2 regions of the Microbispora sp. NPDC046933 genome follow, and region 1 is predicted to be linked to the other one. Evidence: riboswitches for the same ligand, from Rfam matches in the RefSeq annotation. Region 1 holds a riboswitch; the other holds the start of a gene.
The links. Region 1 has a riboswitch for thiamine pyrophosphate ahead of thiO (glycine oxidase ThiO). Riboswitches for the same ligand answer to the same signal wherever they lie in the genome.

Region 1 (14,487 bases):
CCGCCCAGCACGAAGACGTCGTCGGTCATGCTCATCCTCCCTGCACGGCCGTGAGCACCTCGACGCCGTCGCCGTCGCCGACCGGAGTGGAGTCCCAGGCGCTCCGGCTCACCACCTCGCCGTTCACCGCCACCGCGACGCCGGACGTGAGGGACGTGAGGGTCCGTACGGCGTCGCCGACAGTGGCGCCGTCCGGCAGTTCGGCCGCGCCTCCGTTGATCGTGACTTTCATTCGCTGAATCTCCCTGGATCGCAGAACCGGGCGACCGGGGGCACCTCGTCGCCGGTGAGGTACGCGGCGACGGCGTCGGCGGTGACCGGGGACAGCAGCACCCCGTTGCGCCCGTGCCCGGTCGCCGCGAGCACGCCGGGCGGCCCGGCGGGGCCGATGAGCGGCAGGTTGTCGGGCGTGCCCGGGCGGAAGCCGACCGTCGTCTCGGCCAGTTCGAGCTCCGTGATGCCCGGCACCAGTTCGCGGGCGTCGCGCAGCAGCTCGTACACGCCGCCGGCGGTGACCCGCGCGTCGAACCCCATCTCCTGGGTCGTGGCGCCCAGGGTGATCTCTCCGTCGCCCCGGGGCACCAGGTAGGCGGGGGAGCCGTGCACCAGCCCCCTGACGCACCGGGTGAGGAACCCCCGGGGCCCGCGCAGCCGGAGGATCTCGCCCTTGACCGGGCGCACCGGCAGGCCGGGCAGCAGGGACGCCGACCACGACCCGGCCGCCACGACGACCTGCCCGGCCGCGACGGCGCCTCCCGACTCCAGCCGTACGGACGGAGTGCCCGGCACGGGGGCGTCGATCCCGGCGACGCGCTCGGTCACCAGCGTGCCGCCCGCCTTCTCGAACGCCGTGAGGAGGGCGCGCACGACCCTGCGGGGGTTGACCCAGGCGTCGTCGCGGGCCAGCAGCCCGCCGCGTACGGAGGGGGCGAGCATCGGCTCGAAGGAGCGGCACTCGCGCCCGGTGAGCCGCTCGACCCGCAGGCCGAGCGTGCGCTCGAAGGCCGCGAGGTCGTCGAGGACGGCCATGTCGTCCGCGCCGCGGGCGACCTCCAGCGTGCCCTCGGTGCGGTAGTCGAGGTCGGCGCCGGTCTCGTCCTCCAGCTCCGCCCGGAACGCCGGCCAGGCCGCCAGCGACGCGAGGCCGAGCCGCAGCAGCGGCTCCTCCGTGTAGGTCACCTCGCTGACCGGCGCGAGCATCCCCGCAGACGCGTGAGTGGCGCCGCCTCCTGGCGCGGGGTCCACCACCGCCACCGACAGGCCCCGCCGTGCGGTGCGCCAGGCCGCGGCCAGGCCCTCCACCCCGCCGCCCACGATCACGACGTCGTAGCCGGACTGCGCGCCGGATTGTGCGCCGGACGGCGGTGTGTGGGACACAGCGCTCCCTTCGCCGGCATTACCCGGATCAGGTCGGGGCGGTCGAGAGCCTCACGCTCTCCTCTCAGCCCGGTCCGCCGGGCTCCCGCGCGTCTTACGCCCACAAGGGTAGTACGCCGCCCACAACGGCCGATCGCCGGGACCGATGCGGACGAGGGCCGTCCGCCGTCACACAAGGCGGACGCTCATCGACCCGACGGAGGTATCCCATGGCCACGATGCTGTACTCGGCCACCATGTCCCTGGACGGCTTCATCGCCGGGCCGGGCGGCGACATGTCCTGGCTGACCGAACACCTCGGCCCCAACCCGGCCGTGGACGGGCTCATCGGCGACATCGGCGCGCTGCTCGTCGGCAACCGGACCTTCCGGGGGGACGACCCGCACCGGGGCACTCCCCAGGAGGGCGAGCCGTTCGGCGGCGGGTGGAGCGGGCCGCAGTTCGTGCTCACCCACGACGTCCCGGCCGCGCCGGTGCCCGGCGTGACCTTCGTGACGGACCTCGGCGCCGCCGTCGAGGCCGCCACGGCGGCCGCCGGGGACGGGTACGTCAACGTGCTCGGCGCCGACGTCGCCGCGCAGTGCCTCGACGCGGGCCTGCTCGACGAGATCCTCGTGTGCGTGGCGCCGGTCATGCTCGGCGACGGCGTCCGGCTGTTCTCCCGCCCCGGCGGCGCCCGGGTCCGGCTCGAACGGATCAGCCTCACGCACGTGCCGCACGCGACGAACATCCGGATGCGCGTGGTCAGGTGACGACGTGGCCGGCTTCACAACGCCGGCCCCCGCGGAAGTGCGCGGCAATTGCCCAACTCGTTATAGGGGGCCCGTTGGCCAGGGCCCCCGTTGACAATCTATGGTCAAGCTGTGGATCACGTCGTGGTGGTGGGTGCCGGCCTGGCCGGCGTGCGAAGCATCGAGGCGTTGCGGTTCCGTGGGTTCACCGGCCGCATCACGCTCATCGGCGAGGAACACCATCGCCCCTATGACCGGCCGCCGCTGTCGAAGGCGGTGCTGCTCGGAGAGACCGACTCCACTGTGGTCGACTCCGACCTCGACGCCCTCGACGTACGGCTGTGCCTCGGCACGGCGGCCAAGGGCCTGCGCGACGGCGTCCTGGAGACGACCGAGGGCGAGCTGGACTACGACGGCCTGATCATCGCCACCGGCGCCACGCCGATCCGTCTGCGCGGCGAGGGCCGCCAGCACGTGCTGCGCACGATCGAGGACGCGCTCGCGCTGCGCGAGCGGATGGTCCCCGGCGCCCGCGTGGCCGTCGTCGGGGCCGGCTGGATCGGCGCCGAGGTCGCCACCGCGGCGGCCAGGGCCGGTTGCGCGGTGACCGTGGTGGAGGCGGGGGAGAGCCCGCTCGCCGTGGCGCTCGGGACCGCCGTCGGCAGCCACACCACCGGCTGGTACGCGCGGGCGGGCGTCGAGCTGCGCCTCGGCGCGCTGGTCGGCACCGTGGACGCCGACGGCGTCACGCTCATGTCCGGCGCCCGGGTGCCGGCCGACGTGGTCGTCACCGGCGTGGGGGTGCGCCCGGCCGTCGACTGGCTGAAGGGGTCGGCGGTCCGGCTCGACGACGGGGTGGTGGTCGACGAGCACCTGCGCACGTCGCTGCCCAACGTGGTCGCGGTGGGCGACTGCGCGAACTGGTGGTCGCGCAGGTTCCGCACCCGCATGCGGGTCGAACACTGGGACACCGCGCTCCAGGCCCCCGACACGGCCGCCGCCACCCTGCTGGGCGAGGAGGCGGTCTACGATCCCGTGCCGTACTTCTGGTCGGAGCAGTTCGGTCACATGGTGCAGTTCGCCGGTCACCGGGAGGCCGGCGACCGCATGGTGCTGCGCGGCGACCCGCGTACGGACGCGAAGTGGGCGGTGTGCTGGCTGACGGCGGAGGACCGGCTGGCCGCGGTGCTCACCGTCGACCGGCCGCGCGACGTGGTGCAGGGCCGCCGGATCGTCGAGGGCGGCCAGCGGCTCGATCCGCTGCGGCTGGCCGATCCGGCCGTGCCGCTCCGCGACTGCATTATGGCGTAATCGAGGTGTTTCCTGGCAGCTCGGCTGTGGTAATGGTGGATCCGTGACGCTTACTGTTGCGCAGATCGACCGGGAGACCGACCAGCTCGTAGGGGAGTGGCTCCCCCTCTCGGAAACCGCCAAGAAGCTGGGACTCAGCCTTGGCCGCGCCAAGCAACTCCTCAAGGACAAGAAGCTCGTCGGTGTCCGGCGGGGCGGGGGCGAGCCACAGATCCCGGCGGTGTTCATCGCCGGCGGCGAGGTGCTCAAGGGCCTGCCCGGCACGCTCACGGTCCTGTCGGACGCGGGGTACGACGAGGTGGAGTCGATCCGGTGGCTGTTCACCCCGGACGACTCGCTGCCGGGGGCCCCGATCGACGCGATCGTGAAGGGCCGGCACACCGAGGTCAAGCGCAGGGCCCAGGCCCTCGGTTTCTGACCGTACCGCCGCATGGCATTGTGGTCGGGTGAACGACACCCGGCGACAGCGGCTCGCGCAGGCCAGGCTCTACCTCTGCACCGATGGCAGGAGGGACCGCGGCGACCTCGAGAAGTTCCTCGACGCGGTCCTCGCCGGCGGAGTGGACATCGTCCAGCTCAGGGAGAAGGGCCTGGAGGCGCGTGAGGAGCTGGACCTGCTCGAGGTCTTCCGCGCGGCGTGCGACAGGCACGGCGCGCTGCTGGCGGTCAACGACCGGGCGGATGTGGCCCACGCCGCCCGGCCCGACATCCTGCACCTCGGCCAGGGCGACCTGCCGGTCCCCGTGGCCCGGGAGATCCTCGGTCCCGACGTGCTCATCGGTAGGTCGACGCACTCGGCGGCCGAGGCGTCGGCCGCCGCCGTGGAGCCGGGGGTGGACTACTTCTGCTGCGGGCCGATCTGGCCCACACCCACCAAGCCCGGCCGCCCGGCGCCCGGCCCCGCGCTGCTCGAGCACGCCGCGCGCCTGGGCTCCGACCGGCCGTGGTTCGGCATCGGCGGCATCGACCTGGGCAACCTCGACGAGGTGATGGCGCACGGCGTGCGCCGGGCCGTGGTCGTCCGGGCCATCACCGAGGCCGGCGATCCGGGCGCCGCCGCCGCCGCGCTCAAGGCCCGGCTGTCCGCCGTGCCGCTGTGAGCGGGACGCGCCCGGACAGCCGGTCGGAGGCTCCCGGCGGGCCACCGGTCACCGGGGCGACGGCCGCCACGCCGGCTTCCGCCCACGACGGGGCGTAGCGGAAGGCGGTGCGGCGGCGGTCCGGGAGCGCGCCGGGCCCGGCTGGGTGTTCCGTCAGGTGCGGCGGTTCGCCCAGTGCGGCGGCCCGTCAGGTGCGGCGGCCCGTCAGGTGCGGCGGGAGGTGGCGGCGACGGCCAGGGCGGCCAGCGCCGTGCGGGCCTCCTCCTCGATCGGCGCCTGGTCGAGGGCGTGCAGCGCGTCGTCCAGGTAGCGCTTGATCATGCCCTCGCACGCGGCCAGCGCGCCGGTCTCCTCGATCACCGTGCGCAGCCGCCCGACCCCCTCGGCGTCTAGCCCGGGGTCGCCCAGCAGGGCCCGTACGACCTCCGCCTGGGCGGGAGTGGCCGAGGCGAGCGCGCGCGCGATCAGGACGGTCCGCTTGCCCTCGCGGAGGTCGTCCCCGGCGGGCTTGCCGGTCTCCGCCGGGTCGCCGAACACGCCGAGGATGTCGTCGCGGAGCTGGAAGGCGATGCCCACCTGCTGGCCGTACTGCACGCAGAGCCGGTCGATCCACGCGTGCTCGGCCCGGGCGGCGAGGACGAGCCCGAGCCGGAGCGGCTGCTCGACGGAGTACTTACCGCTCTTGTAGAGCGCCACCCGCAGGGCGCTGTCGAACGTGCTCTCGCCCTGCGCCTGTTCGAGCAGGTCGAGATACTGCCCGCACATCAGCTCGGTGAGCATGTAATCGTGCAACGGCTGGGCGGCGGCGATCGCCTCGGACGCCAGGCCGCTGGTGCGCCACATCTCCCCGGACCACACCAGCAGCAGGTTCCCCAGCAGCACCGCCGAGCCTTCGCCGAACTGCCGCGCGGAGCCGTGCCAGCCCGCTTCCGCGTGCATCCGTTCGAACCGGCGGTGCGCCGACGGCATGCCCCGGCGCACGTCGCTCGCGTCCATGACGTCGTCGTGGATGAGCGCGCTGGCCTGCAGGAGTTCCAGCGAGGCGGCGGCGAAGTGCAGTCCGGGGTCGTCGCCGCCCCCGGCGGCCCGCCAGCCCCAGTGGCAGAAGGCGGGCCGCAGTCGTTTGCCGCCCGCCAGGAAGTCCTCCGCGGCGGACAGCAGGGCGGCCAGATGAGGGTCACCGAAGTGTGGTCGCTGCCGGTCGAGGAACTCCCGGAGTGCGCGGTCCACCTCCGTACGGATGGAATCGAGCGAGGCGGCGGAAGCGGTCATGCTCTGAGACTAACCGGGGTTGATCCAGACACACAGCATCAGATCCCCTCCAAGTGGGCCAACTCACTTTGATAGGGCAAATGTCCATATAGCAAGACCGTGGGGGCCGTGAAAAGCGCCATCGCTGTACCCTTGCCGGTATGGCTCTCGGTCTGCCCTCGCGGCTTCCTGATCGCGTCCCGACGGTCCGCGAACTGCTGGCCGCGGGCGAGCGCTCGTTCTCGTTCGAGTTCATGCCGCCGAAGACCGACGAGGGGGAGCGCCAGCTGTGGCGGGCGATCCGCGAGCTGGAGGCGCTGCGGCCGACGTTCGTCTCCGTGACCTACGGCGCCGGCGGCTCGACCCGGGACCGCACGGTGGACATCGTCGAGCGGCTGGCGCACGAGACGACGCTGACCCCCGTCGCCCACTTCACCGCGGTCGACCACTCGATCCGCGAGCTGCGCCACCTCGTCGGCAGGTTCGCCGACGCGGGCGTGCGCAACATCCTCGCCGTACGCGGCGACCCGCGCGGCGGCAACCCCCTGGACGAGTGGGTCAAGCACCCGGAGGGCGTCCTGTACGCCGAGGAGCTGGTGCGGCTGATCCGCCAGGCGGGCGACTTCTGCGTGGGGGTGGCCGCCTTCCCGTACAAGCACCCCAGGTCGGCGACCATCGAGTCGGACACCGAGTACTTCGTGCGGAAGTGCCGGGCCGGCGCGGACTACGCGATCACCCAGATGTTCTTCAAGGCGGAGGACTACCTGCGGCTGCGCGATCGCGTGGCGGCCCACGGGTGCGACACGCCGATCATTCCCGGCATCATGCCCGTCACGCAGATGAGCACGATCGCCCGCTCGGAGCAGCTGTCCGGCGCGCCGTTCCCGCCGGAGGTGGCCGAGCGGTTCGCGGCCGTCGCCGACGACCCGGCCGCGGTCCGCCGCCTCGGGATCGAGCACGCCGTCGAGCTGTGCCAGAAGCTTCTCGACGAGGGCGCCCCCGGCATCCACTTCATCACCTTCAACCGGTCGAGCGCGACCCGCGAGGTGTTCCAGGCGCTGCACAGCGTGCCCGCCGCCGTCGCCGGCTGAGCCGGCCGCTCCCGTCAGTCCTCGCGGGCCCCGCGCTCGGGAAGCGGCAGCCGCACCCCGGCGATGACGTACTCCTCGTAGCCGCCGGGGAAGACGAACCGGGTCATCAGGTCGGCGAACCCGACGTCCCGGTACAGGTGCCGGGCCACCGTGGGGGCGTCGTGCGTCGACAGCACGGCCGTACGCTCAGGGCGGCCCTCGCACAACGCGTGGATCATCCGCCGGCCGATCCCCTGCCCCTGATACTCGGGGCGCACGTGGACCTCGGCGATCTCCAGGGCGTCTCCGAACCAGTCCTCCGCCACCAACGGCCCGGCCCGGTCCTGCAGCGCCCCGCGTACGACGTCGTGCCACCACTGCCCCTGGCCGCCGTGGAAGCCGTACGCGAAGCCGGCGACGCCGGAGGTCCGCGTGTCCTCGGCGAGCACGCAGTCGAAGTCGGGATAGGTGGCGTGGTTACGCATGATCGCCATGCGGCCCGCGAGCTGGTCCGACGGCGGGCGCATGGCGACCGTGTAGATCTCCAGCACGGTGTCCAGCACCGCCCTGAACCGGTCGGCTCCCACCCGTCGCAGTCGGATCACTCGTCGCACACTAGCAAAACGAGGCCGGGCCGGTCCGGCAGGCGTCACTCCACCTCGGCGGCCGTGCCCCCGGTGATGCGCAGCAGCTCCTCGTAGGACGTGGGGAAGACGGTGTGCGGATGCCCCCCGGCGGCCCACACGACGTCGTGCTTGCCCAGCCAGGTGTCCACCAGCGTCCGTACGGGCGCGGGGTGCCCGACCGGGGCGACGCCGCCGATGGGCTGCCCGGTGTGCTCGCGGACGAACTCCGGCGTGGCCCGCCGCACCTTCGCCGCGCCCACGAGCCGCGCGATCAGATCGGTGTTCACGCGGTGGGCGCCGCTGGTCAGCACCAGCAGCGGCGCGCCGTCCGCGTCGAAGATCAGGCTGTTGGCGATCGCGCCGACCTCGCAGCCCAGCTGGGCCGCCGCCGTGGCCGCCGTCGGGGCGGCCTCGTCCAGCACGACGACCTCGCCCGCCACCTCGTGGGCCCGCAGGGCCTCCTGGACCCGGACGACGTTCGGATGCAACTTTTCTGCCACCCGGTCACTCTAAACGGATTGCCAGGACATACGCGGCCGATTATGGCCACTTACGATCACGCGGCTCACAATCGGACCGTAAGGTGAGTCTTTTGATCGAGAAAACGAACTTATGAGGGGGTTGGTCATGATGAGGGGTCGACGGCGACTGCTCGTCGCGGTGGGGGCGGCGACGTTCGCGACCGCCTTCGCGGCGACCGGCGTGAGCGGCACGGCGCAGGCGCGCACCGCCGCGCCGACGGGGGCCGTGACCACGGGGACCGTGCTCTCGGCGTCCTCGGCGTCCTCGACGCTCCCGGCGAGGGCCGCCGTGGCCGCCCGCGCCGCCGCCTACCCGCCGTTCACCGCGCCGGGCAAGACGCTCAGGCTCGGCGCCAAGGGCTCCGCCGTGAAGGCGCTGCAGACCCGGCTCAAGGAACTCGGGTACGTGCCCGGCAGTGCCGACGGCCGGTACGGCGGGGCCACGCTGACGGCGGTCTGGGCGTTCCAGAAGGTGCAGGGGATCACGCCGACCAGCACGGTCGCCGCCCGCACCTGGAGGGCGCTGGAGAACCCCCGGGCGCCCAAGGTCCTGGTGCCCAGGGGCAAGGCGACCCGCGTCGAGGTGAACCTGACCAAGCAGGTGATGGTCCTGTACCGGGATGGCGCCCCGGTGCTGATCAGTCACATGTCCAGCGGCAGCGGCGTTCCCTACACCGAGTACGCCACCTGGAACGGCAAGCGGCAGCGGTTCTCCGGCGGCGCCCGCACGCCGACCGGCGACTACAAGACCACCTGGCGGGTCAAGGGCTGGCACCGGTCCTACCTCGGGCAGCTCTACAACCCGATCTTCTTCAACGGCGGCATCGCGCTCCACGGCGCACTGTCGGTGCCGCTCTACCCGGCGTCGCACGGCTGCGTGCGGCTGCCCATGAACGTCGCCGAGATCCTGCCCGGCATGCTCGGCAAGGGCGTCCCCGTGCACGTCAGGGGCGCCTTCAGGCGCTGATCCCATCCCCCGGAGGGGCCCCGCGCGAGGTGTCGCGCGGGGCCCCTCCGTCGTCTGTCGCCCGCGTTTCGAACGCGGTCCTCGAACACGTATTCGTTGACAGCCTTGACAGGGGACATGATCGAATCTATGTTCGATGGAGTGGGCGTGGGACTCGCGGCTCGCGCCCACCCCGTTGGATTCGTGCCTTCGTCGTCGGCGGAGACGGATGCGGCACGGCCCGCGGCGTGGGCCGGACGGGGAGAGGGGAAGCTCCTCGTCCGGCCGCCCACGGGAGCCTGAGAAAGCGTCGGGCGATCTCGAGCGGTTCACGGGATCTCCCGGCCGGCGAAATTGTCGGTGCGATCTGCGACTGTGAAGTCACCGGCGACCTTCGCCGGAGTGCCACGACTCAAGGAGGCGGGCATGACTGAGCAGAACGACGAGCAGAAGAGCGGGCCCCGGCTCTCGCAGGCGGTTCTGGCACACCTCGCGGACGCCAGGGCATGCCTCGCGGACGCCACCGTCGGGCCCACCCCCGCGGACCGCTACGTCTCGGCCCACCTGGCGGCCCTCCGAGCGGCCGCCGGGATCCTCGCGGCCCGTCCGCGGCCGATGGACGGCCGCAGGCGGCGGCTGCGCAGCGCCTGGGAGCTGCTCCCGGAGGCCGAACCCAAGCTCGCGGACTGGGCGGCCTACTTCGCGGTGACCGCGACCAAGCGTGCGGCGGCCGAGGCCGGCATGGTCCGCGCCGTCACGCAGAACGACGCAGAAGAGATCATAGCGGAAGCGGACAGGTTCGTCGGCGAGGTCGAGTCGATCCTCGGCCTGCCCGGCCGCCCCACGCTGCCCATGGCCGGCTGACCTCCGTCCCTCAGCCCGGCGCTTGGGACGTTGACGGCCGGGATGCCGGGTCTGAGGAGGCGGCCCTCACAAGCGGAGCGGCGCCGTCCGATGACCGGCCGCGCGCCGGACCGGACCGCGCTTTCGCGGCACGGCCGTCCGCGAGCCCCGGCCCGGGCGCGAGCCGTGGCGGTGGTCAGACGGGGTCGCGCTCCAGCGGGCAGCTCATGCACCGCGGCCCGCCGCGCCCGCGGCCGAGCTCGCTGCCGCGGATCGGGATGACCTCGATGCCGTGCCTGCGCAGGTGATTGTTGGTCGTGGTGTTGCGCTCGTAGGCCACGACCACGCCGGGTTCCAGCGCCAGCACGTTGCAGCCGTCGTCCCACTGCTCGCGCTCGGCCGCGTGCACGTCCTGCGTCGGCGTGAGGACCTTGATGTCGTCGAGGCCGAGGGCCCGCGCGATCGCCTTGTGCATGTCCTCCGGCGGATGGTCGGTGACCTTCAGCTCCTTGTCGGTGTCGCCCGGCTCCACGGTGTACGACGGGAGCATGCCGAGCCCGGCGTACTTGGTGAACACGCCCACGTCGACGTTGGTCATCACGGTGTCGAGGTGCATGAACGCACGGGTCTTGGGCAGGTCGAGCGCCACGATGCGGGTCGCCGACCCCGCCCGGAACAGGTTGGTCGCCAGCATCTCCACGGCCTGCGGCTGGGTGCGCTCGCTCACCCCGACGAGCACGACGCCGTTGCCGAGCACCAGGACGTCGCCGCCCTCGATGGTGGCCGGGGCCATGCGCACGCCCTCGTACCAGACGTTGAACCCGCCGCCGCCGGGGTTGCCGTACCCCGCGGCGAACAGCGGGTGCCACCGGTAGACCGCCTCGTAGTTGACGGTCTCCCGTCTGCGCGCCTTCTTGCGCATCGGGTTGATCGACACCCCGTCGTACACCCAGCAGGAGGTGTCGCGGGCGAACAGGTGGTTGGGCAGCGGCGGGAGGACGAAGTCGTCCATGCCGAGCGTGTGGAAGGCGATGGAGCCCGGGTCGCAGCCCAGCTCCATGATCTCGCGTTTGGTGATCCCGCCGGTCAGCAGCGGCGCGAGCGTGTCCGCGTCGAGGGCGTCGAGCGTGTTGCGGATCGCGTCGGCGGCCAGCGGGCCGAACCAGTGCTCGTCGACGCTGCCGTCGAGGATGTGCTTGCGCGCGTCGGGGATCTCGATCACCTCACGCAGGAGGTCGCCGAGATGGTGCACCTCGACGCCGCGCCCGGCGAGCACCTCGCACCACTCCCGGTGCTCCTCCAGCGCGCGGTGCACCCAGAGCACGTCGTCGAACAGCAGGCCGTCCTTGTTGCCCGGGGTGAGCCGCTTGAGCGCGAGTTCGGGTATGTCGACCAGGACCCGGCGCAGCCTGCCCACCTCGGAGCCCACGTAAAACGTCATGTCCTGCCTATCCCCGCGTGGCGGGAATCACTCGTGCCGGCGGCTCCCCGTCGCGGAGGCGCCGAGCCCGTGACTACGCCGGAGAGGGCGGGCGCCGTCACGGGGAGCCGCGTACGAACCGAGGCGGGAGGTCAGAAGGACTCGACGGCGCGGCGGGCCTCCGCGTCGAGCACGCCCCAGTGGATGAACTCCTCGGTCAGCTCGACCGGCGACTTGTCGTAGATGACCGCGAGCGAGCGCAGGTCCTCCTGCCGGATGGACAGCACCTTGCCGTTGTAGTCCCCACGCTGGCTCTGGATCGTGGCGGCGTAACGGGCGAGCGGGCCGGCCTTGTCCTTCGGCAGCTGCGACAGCCGCTCCAGGTCGATGACCAGCTTGGGAGCGGGCGCGAGCGGGCTGGGGGCGGCTCCGCCGGGAAGAAGCTCCGACACCGGCACTCCGTAGAAATCCGCGAGCTCGGCGAGCTTCTGCACGGTCACCGCGCGGTCGCCCCGCTCGTAGGAGCCCACGACGACGGCCTTCCACCGCCCGCGGGACTTCTCTTCCACACCGTGCAGGGACAGTCCCTGCTGGGTCCGGATGGCGCGCAGGCGCGCGCCCAGCGACTTGGCGTAGTCAGACGGCATTGTGTGGCCCCCGGCTTTCTATGTCTCTTCTCACTTGATTGTGCGTCCTTGTCCTAAGCGTTCCGAACACCGGGGCTGGTGCCTGTGACCGGCACCTTCGGTGACCGCTGCGTCGGGTTTTACCCAGGAAGGTCGCGTGTTGTGGTTACGGACAGTGACGGTAAAGCCGACACTCCCAAAGGTCAAGCTGATTGGAAAAAAGAGCGTCAAACAGTGCTCTCACCGAAATCCCCGACACCCGGTGCGATGCGGCTTCCGATCCCCGGAACGTCCCCCGGCGCGTGTCGTCACGCCCAGGGCGAACGGTCCCTCCGTGGGCATCACCCCTGGCGGGAGGGGGGTTCGCAGACGGCCCTGATACTCTAAGCAGACCTGACACCCTTTTAAGACCCGTCCTGTGAGGCGGGAAAGGTGGTGACTTTTTCATGTCTGATGCCCGAAACCAGGCCCGTGCCGTCCTGGAGGGGCCCGACATCCACCGGGCGCTCACCCGGATCGCGCACGAGATCCTCGAACGCACCAGGGGCGCGGAGAGCGTCGTACTGATCGGCATCCCCACCCGCGGCGCGACCCTCGCGCACCGCATCGCCGGGCGCATCGCGCAGTTCGAGGGGATCAAGGTCCCCGTCGGCGCCATCGACGTCACGATGTACCGCGACGACCTGCGCCTGCGGCCCGCGCGCCCGCTCGGCCGCACCGAACTGCCCCCGGACGGCGTGGACGGCAGGACCGTGGTCCTCGTGGACGACGTCCTCTACTCCGGCCGCACCGTGCGCGCCGCGCTCGACGCGCTGAACGACGTGGGCAGGCCCAGGGCCGTCCAGCTCGCCACGCTCGTGGACCGCGGCCACCGGGAGCTGCCGATCCGCGCCGACTACGTCGGCAAGAACCTGCCGACTTCCAAGAGCGAGAAGGTCAAGGTCTTCCTGGAGGAGACGGACGGGCGCGACGCGGTCGTGCTCATCAAGGAGGACGACCGATGAAGCGGCACCTGATCTCGACCGGCGACCTCACCCGCGACGACGCGCTCCTCATCCTCGACACGGCCGAGGAGCTGGCGCGGGTCTCGCAGCGGTCCATCAAGAAGCTGCCGACGCTGCGCGGCCGCACGGTGGTGAACCTCTTCTTCGAGGACTCCACCCGGACCCGCATCTCCTTCGAGGCCGCGGCCAAGCGCCTGTCGGCCGATGTGATCAACTTCTCGGCCAAGGGGTCGAGCGTGTCCAAGGGCGAGTCGCTGAAGGACACCGCGCTCACCCTGGAGGCCATGGGCGCCGACGCCGTGGTGATCCGGCACAGCGCCTCGGGCGCGCCGCACCGCCTGGCCACCTGGGTGCGCGGCAGCGTGGTCAACGCCGGGGACGGCACCCACGAGCACCCCACCCAGGCGCTGCTCGACGCCTTCAGCATCCGCCGCCGGCTGGGCCGGCTGGAGGGCCTGAAGATCGCCGTCGTGGGCGACGTGCTGCACAGCCGGGTCGCCCGGTCCAACGTGCTGCTGCTGCACACGCTCGGCGCGGAGGTGACGCTGGTCGCGCCGCCGACCCTGCTGCCGGTGGCGGTCGAGACCTGGCCCTGCCAGGTCTCGTACGATCTCGACGCCGTGCTGCCCAAGTCGGACGTCGTGATGATGCTTCGGGTCCAGCTCGAACGAATGAACGCGGCCTACTTCCCCTCGGCGCGGGAGTACAGCCGCCGCTACGGCCTCGACCGCGACCGCTTCGCCCGCCTGCACGACGACGCCATCGTCATGCACCCCGGCCCGATGAACCGCGGCATGGAGATCTCCGCGGAGGTCGCCGACTCTCCGCGCTCGACGATCGTCGAGCAGGTCGCCAATGGCGTGACGGTCCGGATGGCCGTCCTCTACCTGCTGCTCGGCGGTTCCGAGCCCGCGATCGGAGGCGCCGAATGAGCACGTACGACCTTCACGAGGGGACTGTGACCACCATCCTCATCAGGGGCGCCCGGATCCTGGGCGGCGCCCCGAGCGACATCCTGCTGCGCGACGGCGCCGTGGCGGAGACCGGCGACCTCGGCGGAGCGAAGGCGGACCAGACGGTCGACGCCGACGGGCTGGTCGCCCTGCCCGGCCTGGTCGACCTGCACACCCACCTGCGCGAACCCGGCCGGGAGGACGCCGAGACCGTCGAGACCGGCACCCAGGCCGCGGCGCGCGGCGGGTACACCGCCGTCCACGCGATGGCCAACACCTCCCCGGTGGCCGACACCGCCGGCGTGGTGGAGCAGGTCTGGCGGCTCGGCCAGGAATACGGCCACTGCGACGTGCAGCCCGTGGGCGCGGTGACCTCCGGCCTCGAGGGCCGCCAGCTCGCCGAGCTCGGCGCCATGGCCGACTCCGCGGCCCGTGTGCGGGTCTTCTCCGACGACGGCAAGTGCGTGTCCGACGCGGTGCTGATGCGCCGGGCGCTGGAGTACGTCAAGGCGTTCGACGGGGTCGTCGCCCAGCACGCCCAGGAGCCCAGGCTGACCGAGGGCGCCCAGCTCAACGAGGGCGAGGTGTCGGCCAGGCTCGGCCTGACCGGCTGGCCGGCGGTCGCCGAGGAGGCGATCATCGCGCGCGACTGCCTGCTCGCCGCGCACGTCGGCTCCCGGCTGCACGTCTGCCACGTCTCCACTGCGG
Region 2 (14,487 bases), on a different contig from region 1:
TTGAGCTGGCCGGACGGGAGAGGGTGGGCGTGGCGCAGCGCGTTGCTCAGCAGTTCGCTCATGATCAGCACGACGTCGTCGACGGCCGAGGCGAGCAGCCCCGCGTTCGAAAGTTCGGCGCTGAGGCGCTGACGTGCGACGGCGACGCTCGACGGTGCGTACGGCAGCATCACGACGCTCGACGCACTCACCTCCCCGTTACCCCCGTTTCTGCTGCACGAGCCAGTACGACCGAAATGCCCCGCTTACTCGGCTGGGAAACCGTGCCCCGGATCACAGCTTGTGCACATTGGACAATAGTTCAGTGCTTAAGTGGTGACGCCACGCTCCGATCTGTCTTATCAGGATGAAGATCCTGCCGAGTTCAACACCAGCCGCATACGGGTTCCCCCGCCGGATCGGGGCAGCGCGGCGACGTCCCCGCCCTGGGCGCGGGCGAGGTTGCGCACGATGTAGAGCCCGAGCCCGACCCCGCCGAACCTGCGCCGGTTGCCGCTGTCGGCCTGGACGAACCGCTCGAAGATCCGCTCCCGGTCGCCCGCCGCGATGCCCACTCCCTCGTCGTCCACCACCAGCACGACCCGGTCGTCCTCCGGCCATGCCTCGACCCTGATCAGGCCCCCGTCGGGGGAGTACTTGAACGCGTTCTCCAGGAGCTGGGCCAGAAGGATGTCGGTGGCCAGCGCGTCCCCGTACACGAAGGGGAGATCGGACGGGATGTCCACCTCCAGCCGGTGCCGGTCGGACAGGACCGGCAGCCCGAGCGTCGCCGCGTGCACCCGTGCGGCCAGGTCGAAGGGCTCGACCCTGACCTTCAGCTCCTCCGCGCCCGCCCGCGCGCCGAGCAGGAGGTGGTCCATGAGCTGCCCGAGCGACCGGGCGCGCTCGGCGATCGTGTGGACCGCCGACCGCCGCTCCTCGTCGGACAGGTGGTCCCAGCGGGAGTCGAGCGTGCTGGCGAAGCCGTGCACGATCGTGATCGGCGTACGCAGCTCGTGGCTGGTGGTGGCGAGGAACAGGTCCTTGGCCTCCTCCAGCTCCTTGGCCCTGGTCACGTCGCGGAAGTCGACGACGGTCTCCCCCGTCTCCCGGATCTCCGCGCACAGCACGTCGAGCCATCGGCCGGACGGGAGCTGGAAGGTGAGCTTCTCCCCCGGCGCCGGCAGCGGGAAGGGCGGCGGCCCTCCGATCACCCGCTCCGCCGGGTGGCCGGTCAGCTCGGCCGCCGCCGGGTTCCACCGCACGACCGCGCCCGCGCCGTCCAGCACCGCGATGCCGTCGGCGCTGGCGTCGAAGACGGCCCGCTCGTGGGCGCGCTGCCGCACCGCGTCCTGGTACGCCATGGCGTTGGCGACCGCGATGCCGGCGTGCCCGGCGAGCAGTTCGAGCAGTTCGAGCTCCAGATGGCTCGCCTTGCGCCGGGCGAACAACGCGTAGAGCGCTCCGTAGGGACGCCCGCCCACGGCGGCGATGCCGACGGCGATCGTGTGCAGGCCGGGCAGGCGCGCCCAGATCAGGTCCTGGAAGCCCTCCGGGCCTGTCTCGAGCAGCACGGTCTTGCCGGTGCGCAGCAGCTTGGCGACCAGGCTGGTGTGCAGCCCGGCGGTGGCCCCGCGCAGCGTCTCGGGCAGCTGGTGGACGCCGACCAGGCGCAGCCGCTCCCCCTCGATGGACACGAAACCGCCGGCGTCGGCCCCGGTCAGCTCCGTCAGGCTCGCGGCGATGCGGTCGAGCACGACGGGCAGGTCGAGTTCGGCGTTGATGTCGCCGACCACGTCGGTCAGCCGCCGCACCAGCCGGGCGCGGCGCACCATCCTGCCGTGCGCGGCGTCGTCGTCCTCGGCGGCGTGGTAGACGTTCACGTACCCGAGCAGGACGCCGCCCGGAGAGCACAACGCGCTCGTGTCCACCCGCAGGTCGAGCAGCCGCCCGTCCCGGTGGAGACGCTTGGTGGTCAGCGACACCCGACCGCCCGCGCGTACGCGTTCGAGCACCGCGTTGTGCTCCGCCATCAGCTCGTCGGGCACGATCGGGGCCCGCCTGCCGAGCAGGTCGGACGCGGGCCAGCCGAACAGCCGCTCGGCCGCCGCGTTCCAGCTCAGCACGGCCAGGTCGCGGTCGAGCGCGACGATCGCGTCGGGGGAGCCGGCCAGGACCGCACGCGCGAGGCCCTCCTCGACGTCGCCGGAGACCCCGTCCGCGTCCGCGCCGAGGCTCCCGTTCACGGCCGCGGCGACGCCCCCGAGAGGCCCCGTGCCTGCGCCGGGCTCCACGCCGAACCCGCCCGCGAGCGGGTCCGCGGCGTCCGGGACCGCGGAGGCGAGGTCCGCCGCCCTGCCGTCCACGCTGCTGTCACCCACGTCCCCATCGTGCCTTCTTTCACCTTTTGATCTTGGGGTTTTCCGTCACCTCGCGACCGCTCCGATACGCTGCCTGCACGCAGAGAAGAGAAAGTGGGGCGCCCATGTCCACCGAGGACCTCGAAGCCCTGCTCCGTGTGACCTCGCCGGGCTACGTCGGCGAGGCCCCGCCCGAGGTCGCCTTCGGCACCACCGACGCGCCGGTGGGCCGCCTGGTCCTCGCGGTGACCGCACGCGGCGTGCTGGCCTGCACCTACGAGGACGAGCACGAGGTCTTCGCCCGGGTCTCCCGCGCCGTCGGCTCGTTCATCGGGCCCGACCCGCGCCGCCTCGATCCCCTGCGCAGGGAACTGGACGCGTACTTCACGGGCAGGCTGCGCACCTTCTCACTTTCGGTGGACCTGCGCCTGGTCACCGGCTTCAGCCGTACGGTGATCCAGCTCATGCCCGCCGTGCCGTACGGCAGCGTCACCACCTACCAGGAGATCGCCGAGCGGATCGGACGGCCGCAGGCGCCCCGCGCGGTGGCCAACGCCCTGGCCGGCAACCCGGTCTGCCTGCTGCTGCCGTGCCACCGGGCGGTGGAGGGCCCGGGCTCGCTCGGCGGCTACGCCGGCGGCCCGGCGGCCAAGGAACACCTGCTCCGCCTGGAAGGCGCCCTCTGACCTCCCCGGACTCCACCCGGAGGACGGTGCCATCAGGGGCTTTAGAAGATCACTAGTGAGCCTTTAGGCGCGCTCGGCAGGCTTCCTCGGTGTCGGCATACCGGGCTCGTCCCGCCGCGGCTCTCCGGCCGTGGGCGGGCTCTCCGGGCATGCCGCCAGCCGAATGAAAGGTGGTGAAAAGCATGTCTGTTCGCATCGACGACCTCAACGGGGACGCCGAGCTGCCGGAGGACTTCCTGGACGACATCGTCGGCGGGAAGCCGCCGTTGATCGGTCCCGAATGCGCCTATGTGTCCTCCTCCCTGGGCGGCGGGCGCGGTGACCCGATCGACGTCCGCATCTGACGGTCGAACCATCACGGCGGCGTGACCGGGCGCCCGGTCACGCCGCCCCTCGACGGGGAACAGCACGTTGATCTTGATTCTCAGCGCCGCGGACGATGCCTCGGTGGAGATGGTCGTCCCGCATCTGCGTGAACGCGGGGCGGAGTTCCTGTGGTGGGATCCGGGTGACTACCCGGCCGGGAGCACGATCTCCTCGCGCCTCAGCGGCGGATCCTGGCGGCACACGCTGTGCATCGGCGGCAGGACGTACGACATGGCCCGGTTCGGCGCCGTCTGGAACCGCCGGCCCTCGCCGTCCCGGGCACCGGAGTCGGTGACCGACGCCGACCACCGGCGATACGTCGAGAAGATCGCGCAGATCCTGCTGTACGGCTGGGAGGACACCCTCGACGCCCGCTGGTTCCCCGGCCGGACCATCGACGTCATCCGGCTGCAGAACAAGCTGCTCAACCTCGCCGCGGCGGCCCGGCTCGGCTTCACCACGCCGGAGACGCTCGTCACCAACGACCCCGCGGAGCTCATCCCGTTCTGGGAGGAGGCGGGGGGCGAGCTGATCGCCAAGCAGGTGGAGTACGTCCCGTTCCACATCGGCGGCGAGGAGCACGTGTTCTACACCACCCCGGTCACCCGGCGGCATCTCACGCATCGGCACCGGCTCGCCGCCTCCCCGGTGATCCTCCAGCCGTACGTGGACAAGACGATCGAGTTGCGGATCACTGTCGTGGGCGAGCGGGTGTTCGCCGCCGAGATCCACTCCCAGGGGTCGCGGACGACCCGGTACGACTACCGCCACTACGAGCGCAGCTTCTCGGCGTATGGCGTCCATCGGCTGCCGGAGGACGTGGAGCGCCGTTGCCTGGCGCTGACCGCCTCGCTCGGCCTGCCGTACGGCTGCATCGACATGATCCTCACGCCCGACGGCCGGTACGTGTACCTGGAGATCAACCCCACGGGCCAGTGGGGCTGGATCGAGTCGGCCACCGGCCTGCCCATCTCCGCGGCGATCGCCGACTGGCTCGTCGCCGCCGAACCCGGCCCCCGCCCCGAGACCCCAGGGGAAACCGCATGACCGTTCCTCCCGAGGAGACCTCCTTCGCCGGCGTCCTGGCCGGGGCGGTGGAGCTGCTGCGCGGCCTGCCGCGTACGCGTGACGGCGTGGCGGCGGCGCGGCGCGCGGCCGAGCGCTGGCGGGCGGACCACCCGGACGTGCGGGCCCAGCTCGTGACCGACGTACGGCCCGGCAGCCCCATGGTCGACTACGACCTGGTGCTCGACCATCCGGACGGCGGAACCCTGGCGCTGACCGCCCCGGCCGACGACGGCGTCCCCTGGACGGTGGACCACTCCACCCACTGGGCCTCGGGCAGGGTGCTGACCGTCGACGGCCAGGAGCTGCTGATTCAGAATGCGCTGCTGACGCTGCGCGCCCGCGCCGAGCGGGATCCGTCGGTGCAGGAGGAGCTGGTCGACCACTGCGTCCTGGAGGAGCTGATCGCGCGTGAGCCCGAGCCGACCCAGGAGGAGCTGCAGGAGGCGTCGGACGCCTACCGGATGCGGCGCGGGCTGCGCACTCGTGAGCAGATGCTGCGCTGGCTCGGCGAGGTCGGGCTCACCCGGGAGGCCTACGACAACCACATCCACGGGCTTGCTCTGAAGCGACGGGTGCGGGCGCGGGTCGAGTGGGAGACCGCGCGGGACTACCTGGAGCGCCACCCCGAGGAGTTCGACCAGGTCTGGGCGGTGTGGGCTACGGGAAGCACGGAGCGGCTGGCCGGCCTCGCCGCGTCGGGAGACCCGTTGGCGGCTCTCGGCGCGGCCGTGCTGTCGCGGGGCGACCTCGATGTGACGGCGGCGGTCCGGGTCGCCCGCGAACTGCCGGAACCGCTCCGGGACGCCGCGGCCGGCGAGGTCGTGGGGCCGGTGCCGTACGGCGCCGGGCACCTGTTCGGGGTCGTGCGCGAACGGCGGCCGGCGGACCTCGCGGACCCGGCGACGCTGCCGGCGGCGGGCCGGGCGGGCTTCGCCGCGTTCATGGCGGCGCGCCGCGCGGCGGCCGAGATCACCTGGCACTGGCTCTGAGCGGCACAAGGCAACGCCGATGAGCGCGCCGTTCCCCCCGCCCGTGCCGGATCCCGACCACACCCGGCCCATGTCTCCCCGGCCCTCCGCCGGAAACTGGCAGGAGCACCGGGCGGTCCGGCCGGCGGCCGGACCACCGGGCCCGCCACGCGAGCCGGGCCTCCCCTCCGGGGGGCAGGAGCGGGGCGTCTTCCGGGAGGAGGCGCTGCGGCGGCACGCCGTACGGAGCCGGGAGCCGCACGTGCCGGTCGCGCTCCGTGGGCCGTCGTTCCTGGCGTTGTGGATCGCGGTGGCCGCGCTGGTGGTCGCGGGAGTGGTCGTGGCGGTGCTGGCGTCGGTGCTGGCGTCGGTGCAGATGCCGGGGGCGGCCCGGTGAGGCGTGTGCCGGTGGTGCTGCAGAACACGCCCACCGAGTGCGGCACCGCGTGCCTGGCCATGGTGCTGTCCCATCACGGCCACCGCGTCACGCTGACCGAGCTGTCGGAACGCCTCGGCGTCGGCCGTGACGGGCTGAGTGCCCGCGCGCTTCTGCAAGGCGCCCGTGAGCATGGCCTGAAGGCGCGGGGGTTCTCGCTCGATCCCGAGGACCTGGCCCGGGTGCCGCTTCCCGCCGTCGCGCACTGGGAGTTCAACCACTTCGTGGTGGTCGAGCGGTGGTCGGTCGACCGGGTGGACATCGTCGATCCCGGGCAGGGACGGCGACGGCTGACCCAGGAGGAGTTCTCCGCCGCCTTCACCGGAGTGCTGCTGGTCTTCGAGCCGGGGGAGGGGTTCCGGCGCGGGTCGACGTCGCTGGCGAGCGCGTGGCGGCGGGAGTTCGTGCGCACGCTGCTGCGGCGGCGGCGCGGCCTGCTCGTGCAGGTCATCGCGGCGTCCCTGCTGCTGCAGGTGCTCGGCCTGGCCATGCCGCTGCTGTCCGAGCTGCTGCTGGACACGGTCATCCCGCGAGGCGCCTCCGGCCTGCTGCCGCTGCTCGGCGTGGGAGTGCTGCTGGCGGGGGCCGCCCAGCTCGTCCTGGCGTACCTGCGCGCGGCCCTGCTGGTGGCGGTGCGCGCCCGCGCCGACCGGGAGCTCACCGAGGGGGTGGTCGCCCACCTCGTCGCCCTGCCGTACCGGTACTTCACCCGGCGCGGCACCGGCGACCTGGTGACCCGGGCCACCAGCGTCTCGACGCTGCGCGAGCTGCTCACCGGCCAGATCGTCACCGCGCTCCTGGACGGACCGCTCGCCGTCGGCTACCTGGCGCTGGTCTACCTGCGCGACCCCGTCTTCGGGGTGGCGCTGACAGGCGTGGTCGCACTGCAGTCGGCGCTGCTCGCGGCCACGTCCCGCCGCGTGCACCGGCTGGCACAGCAGGAGCTCGCCGCGCTGTCGGCCTCGCAGAGCAGCCTCATCCAGACGATCAGCGGGATCGAGACGCTCAAGGCGTCGGGCGCGGAACGCAGGGCGATGGAGCAGTGGTCGTCCCACTTCGCCCGGCAGCTCGACGCGGACGTGCGCAGTGGGCTCACCCACGGCCTCCTGGAGGCCGCGCTGTCCGCGATCCGCGTGATCACCCCGCTCGGGCTGCTGTGGCTCGGCGCCTGGCGGGTGATGGACGGGCAGCTCAGTGCGGGCGCCCTGATCGCGCTCAACGCCGTCGCGCTGGCCGCGCTCACCCCGCTCGCCTCGCTGATGACCAGCCTGCAGAGCCTCCAGCAGGCGGGCGCGCACTTCGACCGGCTGACCGACATCCTCGCCTCCGCCCCCGAGCCGAGCCAGGGCATCGAGGTGCTGCGCCTGCGCGGCGCGATCGAGCTACGGAACGTCGGCTTCCGGCACGACCCGCGCGGCCCGTGGACCGTACGCGGCGTGTCGGTGACGATCCGCCCGGGACAGAAGGTCGCCCTGGTGGGAGCATCCGGCTCGGGCAAGAGCACGCTGGCCCGGCTCCTGCTGGCGCTGCACATCCCGGTCGAGGGCGAGATCCGCTACGACGGCGTCCCCGCCGCCGAGCTGAACCTGAGCACGCTGCGCCGCCAGTTCGGAGTGGTCACCCAGGATGTGGCCCTGTTCAACGGCTCCATCCGGGACAACATCGCGCTCAACGACCCCGACGCGCCGCTGGAGCGGATCATGCAGGCCGCCGGGCTGGCGGCGCTGCACGACGAGATCACCGCCATGCCCATGGGATACGAGACCATGCTGACCGACGGCGGCGGGCTGTCCGGCGGCCAGCGGCAACGCCTGGCCCTGGCCCGCGCCGTGCTGGCCCGGCCCAAGGTGCTGCTGCTGGACGAGGCCACCAGCAACCTCGACAGCGCCACCGAGGCCGCCGTCGAGGCCAACCTGGCCTGGCTCCCCCAGACCCGGATCGTCATCGCCCACCGCCTGAGCACGGTCAGGGACGCCGACCTCATCCTCGTCCTCGACTCCGGACGCGTCGTGCAACGCGGCACCCACGACCAGCTGATGGCCCAGGGCGGCACGTACGCCGCGCTGGTCGCGGCCGGCCTGCGCCGGTGACAGCCCACCTCGTCCGGCTCGGCGTGATCAGCCGGCCGCGGCGACGGCACGGTCCCGCCAAAGACCGAGGCCCGCCCTGCCGGCGAGCCGGGCGAGCCTGGCGTGGTGCCGGGCCGCGGCGTCGTCGTCTCCCATGGCCGAGGCGAGCATCGCCAGGAACCAGTCCACCGGCCCCAGGAAGGCGATGGCGGCTCCGACCGAGATCCGTCCCTCGTAGGGCAGGAGGGCCGAGTACGTGGCCGCGCAGGCGCGGACGTCGCCGACCGCAGCCTGCGCGGCGCCCTGAAGACAGGTGAAGGTCAGCCACGACCAGTCGCGCGGCGCCGGCCGCCACCCGTCGGCGGCCGCCTCGCGGGCCTCCTCCCCTCTGCCCTGTCCATGCCGCAGGAGCACGCGAAGCGCCTGGTCCGCGCAGGGGTTGGTGCCGGCGACCGAGTCGATGAGGGGCTCCGCCTCGCTCATCGTCCCCCTGCCGTAGGCGAGGAGGATGCGGCCCAGGGACACGACGGATCCCGCGTACCACATGCCGATGCGTTCGGCCTGCCGCTCGAGGTCGGCGTAGAGACTCTCGGCGTCGTCATACCGTCCGCGGAGCGTGAGCCGCCCCGCCCGCCACATCGTGTGCTGGAAGCGCGGCCAGGGCAGCGGCATGCGGGCCAGCATGGCGTCGCACCGGGCGGCCGCCTCGTCCGCTCCCGCGACGTCGAACACCTCCATACGACGGAAGGTCCACATCATCTGTGCGAGCAGCTCGAACTCGGGCGTCCGGGTCTTCTGGGCCAGGTCTTCCAGCTCCCTGGCGATCTCCCATGCCTCCTCCGTGTAGATCGAGCTGGGAATCGACAGATATCGGGCGTTAAGCGCACGCATCAGCAGATGCGGGTCGCCGATACTCCGGGCCGTCTCGACCGCCTGTGCGGAGTAGAGGTGGCAGCGCGGGTCGTCCGACCCGTCGTACAGCTCCTGGGCCAGCCCGCCGAGCAGCCGCGCCCGCTCGGGGCCGGCGGCCTCGGGCATGACGTCCAACGCGCGCTCGAACCGGTGCACGAGTTGGAGTTCGACCTCCTCGTACGGATTGCGCAGGTTCCAGATCGAGGGCGCGTCCAGCGCGGTGAGCGCCCGGGCGACCAGCAGGGGCCCGTCGGCACCCACCACCCGGTCGGCTACCCGTATCGCCCGCGCCCGCACGCTTCTGGCGGCCAGGGCGTCGCCGGCGTCGAGCAGGGCGCGTGCCTGCCGCAGCAGCAACTCGACGTGGTCGGCCGGATCACCGGCCGCGGCCCCGTGTGCCTCCACCGCGCGGCCCCACCAGGTGGCCGCCTCCTCGTAGGCCAGGCGGAGACCCGACTGCTCGGCCACAGCGGCGGCCCAGCGCGCCGCCTCCGCGTACGCCGCGGGCCCGGCCTGGATCGCGTGATGGGCGATGACGGCGACGTCGGCGCCGGGCCGTTCGACGAACGCGTCCATCACCCGCCGGTGGATGACGGCCCTGCGCAGCGGCGGAATCTCCCTCAGGAGGGTCTCCCGCACCAGGTCGTGGGCGAAGCTCATCCGGCGGCCGGAGGCGACGACCAGACCGGTCCGCACGGCCTGGTCCAGCAGCTCGTACACGGGCGCCGCCCGCACCTCGCCCACGACGCCGGGATCGAAGTCCCTGCCGATCACCGCGGCGATCCGGAGCACCTCGGCGACCCCGGGATCCAGCGCCGCCAGCCGCTGGTGGATCAGGCCGGCGACCGCGTCGGGAACCGTGTCCAGCGGACGGCCCTGCGCGAGCAGCCGGGCCGTCTCACGCACGAAGAACGGGTTGCCGCCGGTGCGCCGCGTCAGCAGGTGGGCGGTCCGCTCGTCGACCTTTGCGCCCACGGTCACGGCGATGGCCCGGATAACCGGGGTTTCGAGGCCCGCGAGCCGGATGCGGAGCAGGTTGTGCCGGGCGAATCTGCCGAGCACGTCGTCGAGGGGACCGGCCCCGGCGGTGTCCCGGAACGCGGTCACCAGCGTGAGCGGGACATGCTCCGCCGAGTCACCGACGAGCGCCGTCACGTCGCGCAGCAATCCCAGGGTCGCCGGGTCGGCCCACTGGAGGTCGTCCAGCATGATCACGATCGGCCGGTCCCGGGCGGCGGCGCGGAGCCAGTCGGCGACGGCCTGATGACGCCGCTGACGCGCCCCCTGCACCGACCCCTGCACCGACCCCTGTGCCGACCCCCGTGCCGATCCCTGTGGGACCTCCTCGTCGAGGAGCCCGGCCAGGGCCCCGAGGTCGGGAGCCGGATGGACGCGCTCCAGCGACCTCAGGACCTGGATCCACGGCCACAGGGGCAGGGCGGTGTCGAGATCGTGGCAGCCGCCCCAGAGGGTCAGGTGTCCCCGCTCCGCGCACCGGTCCCTGAACGCCTCCAGCAGCCAGGTCTTGCCGATGCCCGGTTCCCCGGTCACCACGATCGTGCTCATCCCGCTGCCGAGCGCCGACTCCATCTCCGCGAGCTGCCGGTCGCGCCCGTGCGGCGAGCGCACTTTTGCGGCGGCCGGCCGAGCCGGCTCGGGTCCTGCGGGCCCACCGGGGATGGTGAGGGACGGCGTGGAAGGCGGAGCGATGAGAGATGGGGCCTGGCGAAGGATGTCCTGCTCCAACGCCCGCAGCTGCGGGCCCGGATCGAGCCCGAGCTGATCGGCGATGAGACTCCTGACGCGGCGCAATGTGGCCAGCGCGTCCGCCTGGCGACCGGCCCTGTAGTACGCGAGGGCCAGCAGCCACCACAGCCGTTCGCGTAGCGGATGCTCCCCGGTCTCGGCCTCCAGGTCCTGGATCACCGCCTCGGGCCGGCCCAGATCGAGCTGTGCCTGTGCGCGGCGCTCGACGGCGACCAGGCGCAGCTCGTTGAGGCGGTTCACCTCGGTGACGGCCCACAGCTCGCCCGCGAAGTCGGCGTACGGCAGGCCGCGCCAGAGCCCCAGCGCCTCGTCGAGCAGCGCGAGCGCCCGGGCGGGCGGCCTGCGTTCCGCGTGGGCGACGAGCGCGCCGAACCGCAGGGCGTCGACGTCCGAGGTGGCGAGCAGGTAGCCGGGGCGTTTCGCCACGAGGAGCCGGGGAGGGGTGCGCGGTGCCCGCCGCGGTTCGATGACACGACGCAGGTTCGACACGTAGACGTGGATCGACTCGAGTGCGGTCGCCGGCGGCGTGCCGTGATAGAGGTCCTCGATCAACGTTTCCGTGGAGACGACCGCGCCCGCGGCGAGCACCAGCCGGGCCAGGACGGCCCGTTGCCGCGGGCCTCCGACGCCGACCGGTGCCTCACCGTCCCGGACTTCGAAAGGGCCCAGCACCCGGAATTCCACTGCCCCCACGGCCTCTCTGATGGTGGAGGCCGGCGCGGGCCTTCCCTGGGCAGCAGTCTTGAGGTGCCGTCTTGCAACTCACTTGCCTGTGGGTGGGAATCCGACCAGGTGAGAAACCAGCCCGGGTGAGAATCCGGCCGCCTCTAACGGCGCGACCGCAGGCGGCGCGCCGGGACGGACACCGCCACGGTCGCCAGCGCGGCGACGAGGAACGCGGCGAGCGCGGCGTTCATCCAGGGCTGGTGGACGAACCCGAGGGCGAGGCGGACGTCGGTCCAGAACCCGTCCCACCAGCCGACGGTCGGGGTGGACGTGACGATCCAGTACGCCACGAACCCGAGGACCCAGGGCACGACCATGAGCCAGCGGGAGGGGGCGTCCCCGGAGGTGTTCCACCGGGCGGCCCCGCCGAGCAGGAAGTAGTCGACCACGAGCACGGAGAACATCGGCACGAACACCGCGCCGATCACGGCCAGGAACGCGCCGTACGAGTTCACGTCGGCGAACAGCGCGATCAGGGTCGTGAGCACGCCGATCACGATCGAGATCACCCTGCGGTCCCAGCGTGGCGCGAGGTTCTGGATCGACACGGTCGTCGAGTAGACGTTCGCGAACGACTGGTCGGCCTCGCGCAGCACCAGGATGCCGAAGAACAGCACCCCGAGAGGGGCGGCCACGAACGGGTCCCACACCTTGTCCGGGTCGTTGCCGACCAGGGCGAGCGCGGCGATGCCGAGGGCCAGGCAGGCCACCTGGGCGATCGTGTATCCGGCGACCACGCCGGTGAACGCCGCGCCGCTCGACCGCGAGTGCCTGGCGTAGTCGGCGGCCATCGGCACCCACGACACCGACAGCGCGATCACGTAGTCGACGGCCGGGGCGAAGGCGTCCCAGGAGCCGCCCCCCACGGACGGCCCCTGCGTGAACAGGGCGACCGACAGCCAGATCATCGCGACCACCACGCCCGCCGTGACGTATCGCCGCAGCAGCCGCAGCGCGCCGAGCGGCCGGATCGTCAGCGCGATCGTCAGCGCGCCCGCCGCGACCGCCCACACCGCGTACGGCACCGCCGTGCCGAACAGCGCCTGCGCGCCGTTGGCGATGACCCACAGCTCGAAGGCGCCCCAGCCGAGCATCTGCACGATGTTCAGCACGGTCGGGATGTACGAGAGCCGGGCCCCGAACAGGCCGCGCAGCAGCACCATCGCGGGCCGCCCCGTGCGTACGCCGGGGATCGCGGCCAGGCCGACCATGGCCGTCCCCAGCAGGCTGCCGACGACGGCGGCCAGCACCGCCGCGGTGAACGTGAGCGGCCTGCCTCCCAGCGGGTCGAGCAGGAACAGCGCCCCCGAGAAGCCGAGGAGACTGACGCCGAGATTGGCCCAGAACGCCCCCTGGTCGAGCAGGCCCAGAGTTCTCGGGGCCTCCTCGTCGAGGGTGAGCGGAACCTCCGCGTGCGCGTCGTCGACGACGGCAGAAGTCATCACACGCTCCCTACGCCGGCATTATCCGGACAGGTTCATGCGGTCGGCGGCACGAGTTCGATCCGCCCTCTCAGCCCGGTCACGCCCGAGCTCCCGCGGGTATTGATGATGTCTTTGGGATTATGACACTTCTTTGACCGTTTTCATACGCCGGCCGTGTCCCAGCGCCGCCGTGTCCCCGCGCCGCCGTGTCCCAGCGCCGCCGTGTCCCTAGGCCACGTAGGGCGCCTGACCGGTCTCGCTCACCATCGGACGCCCGGCCGCGGCCCAGGACCGCATGCCGCCGTCCACGTTCACGGCGTCCCGGCCGATGTGGTTGAGCCACATCGCGGCGTGCGCCGACCGGCCGCCGACCCGGCAGACCACGTACACCGGCCGGTCGTACGGCACCTCGTCCACCCGCGCCTGCAGCTCGCCGAGCGGGATGTGGACGGCGCCGGGGGCGTGGCCGGCCACCCACTCCTCGTTCTCACGGACGTCCAGCAGGTACGCGTCCTCGGGCAGTGCGTCGGGGGCGATTTCCGGCAATGTCATGCGCCCATTCTGGCGGCACGCCGCCGATGCCCGGGCCGGTGCCGCGACCTGTGACCCACGCTGATCCGCGGGCCGGCTCCGAGGCCGACTCCAGGGGCCGACTCCGGGGCGCTACTTGAGCAGGCGCGACAGGCGGCGGTCGGCCAGCGGCTTGCCGCCGGTCTGGCAGGTCGGGCAGTACTGCAGCGACGAGTCGGCGAACGACACCTCCCTGATCGTGTCGCCGCACACCTCGCACGCCTCGCCCGTACGGCCGTGCACGCGCAGGCCCGACTTCTTCTCCGACTTGAGGTCCTTGGCGGCCAGCCCCCTGGCCCGCCCGACCGCGTCCCGCAGCGTGCTCACGATCGCGTCGTGCAGATCGGCGACCTGGCCGTCCGTCAGCGTTCCCGCGATCTTGAAGGGGGACATCTTGGCGACGTGCAGCACCTCGTCGGAGTAGGCGTTGCCGATGCCCGCGATCACCTTCTGGTCCCGCAGCAGGCCCTTGATCTGCGTGCGGCTCCCGCCGACGATCGTCTTGAGCAGGTCCGGCGTGAAGTCCTCGGCAAGCGGGTCCGGCCCGAGCCCGGCGACGCCGGGGACGTCCTGCGGATCGCGCACCACGTAGACGGCCAGGCGCTTCTGCGTGCCCGCCTCGGTCAGCTCGAAGCCGGGAGCGCGGCCGTCCTCGCCCGGCGACAGCCTCACCCGGACGGCGAGCGGGCCCTTGCCCGGCCGCACCGGTTTCGCACCGGTGAGGTCGTCACGCCAGCGCAGCCAGCCGCCGCGGGCCAGATGGGTGACGAAGTGCAGGCCGTCGCAGTCGACGTCGAGGAACTTGCCGTGCCGCGCCACGCCGGTGACGAGCAGCCCGGCGAGCGCGGTGACGGGCGGGTCGACGGTCTTGAGCGCCTGGAAGGCGGTCACGTCGACGCCGACGACGGCATGGCCGACGGCGTGCTCGCGAAGGAACTCGGCGAGCGCCTCGACCTCGGGCAGCTCCGGCATGCCCTCACACTAACCCGGCCGGTCAGGGGACGTCCCAGAACGCGAGCTCGTGCTCCATGCCGCGGACGAACAGCTCCCTGGCGCGCGCCGGGTCCGGAGCCGCCTCGTCGATCATGACGGCGATGCGCGCGGCGAGGGCGGCGAACCCGGGGTCGGCGTAGGTGTCCACCCAGGCCCGGTAGCG

Region 2: linked by a shared signal. The riboswitch ahead of ABZ857_RS28060 (cytosine permease) and the one ahead of thiO (glycine oxidase ThiO) in region 1 are both predicted to bind thiamine pyrophosphate.

What each region holds. Positions count from the first base shown of each region.
Region 1 is NZ_JBEYWW010000029.1:54,429-68,915, forward strand. Features, by position in the region: gene ABZ857_RS32025 (thiazole synthase) at 1-35, opposite strand, end outside; gene thiS (sulfur carrier protein ThiS) at 32-232, opposite strand; gene thiO (glycine oxidase ThiO) at 229-1,377, opposite strand; TPP riboswitch at 1,366-1,476, opposite strand; gene ABZ857_RS32040 (dihydrofolate reductase family protein) at 1,587-2,129, shown strand; gene ABZ857_RS32045 (FAD-dependent oxidoreductase) at 2,241-3,419, shown strand; gene ABZ857_RS32050 (Rv2175c family DNA-binding protein) at 3,463-3,837, shown strand; gene thiE (thiamine phosphate synthase) at 3,866-4,519, shown strand; gene ABZ857_RS32060 (polyprenyl synthetase family protein) at 4,724-5,791, opposite strand; gene metF (methylenetetrahydrofolate reductase [NAD(P)H]) at 5,932-6,861, shown strand; gene ABZ857_RS32070 (GNAT family N-acetyltransferase) at 6,876-7,445, opposite strand; gene ABZ857_RS32075 (YbaK/EbsC family protein) at 7,490-7,966, opposite strand; gene ABZ857_RS32080 (L,D-transpeptidase family protein) at 8,094-8,954, shown strand; gene ABZ857_RS32085 (SAV_6107 family HEPN domain-containing protein) at 9,360-9,797, shown strand; gene ABZ857_RS32090 (arginine deiminase) at 9,973-11,217, opposite strand; gene ABZ857_RS32095 (transcriptional regulator) at 11,349-11,843, opposite strand; gene pyrR (bifunctional pyr operon transcriptional regulator/uracil phosphoribosyltransferase PyrR) at 12,269-12,826, shown strand; gene ABZ857_RS32105 (aspartate carbamoyltransferase catalytic subunit) at 12,823-13,758, shown strand; gene ABZ857_RS32110 (dihydroorotase) at 13,785-14,487, shown strand, end outside.
Region 2 is NZ_JBEYWW010000023.1:70,975-85,461, reverse strand. Features, by position in the region: gene ABZ857_RS28105 (ATP-binding protein) at 1-191, opposite strand, end outside; gene ABZ857_RS28100 (PAS domain S-box protein) at 342-2,225, opposite strand; gene ABZ857_RS28095 (methylated-DNA--[protein]-cysteine S-methyltransferase) at 2,465-3,025, shown strand; gene ABZ857_RS28090 (hypothetical protein) at 3,208-3,369, shown strand; gene ABZ857_RS28085 (MvdC/MvdD family ATP grasp protein) at 3,437-4,438, shown strand; gene ABZ857_RS28080 (TIGR04500 family putative peptide maturation system protein) at 4,435-5,448, shown strand; gene ABZ857_RS28075 (hypothetical protein) at 5,468-5,824, shown strand; gene ABZ857_RS28070 (peptidase domain-containing ABC transporter) at 5,821-7,953, shown strand; gene ABZ857_RS28065 (BTAD domain-containing putative transcriptional regulator) at 7,981-11,304, opposite strand; gene ABZ857_RS28060 (cytosine permease) at 11,439-12,779, opposite strand; TPP riboswitch at 12,770-12,886, opposite strand; gene ABZ857_RS28055 (rhodanese-like domain-containing protein) at 12,990-13,313, opposite strand; gene ABZ857_RS28050 (DNA-formamidopyrimidine glycosylase family protein) at 13,425-14,303, opposite strand; gene ABZ857_RS28045 (TenA family protein) at 14,326-14,487, opposite strand, start outside.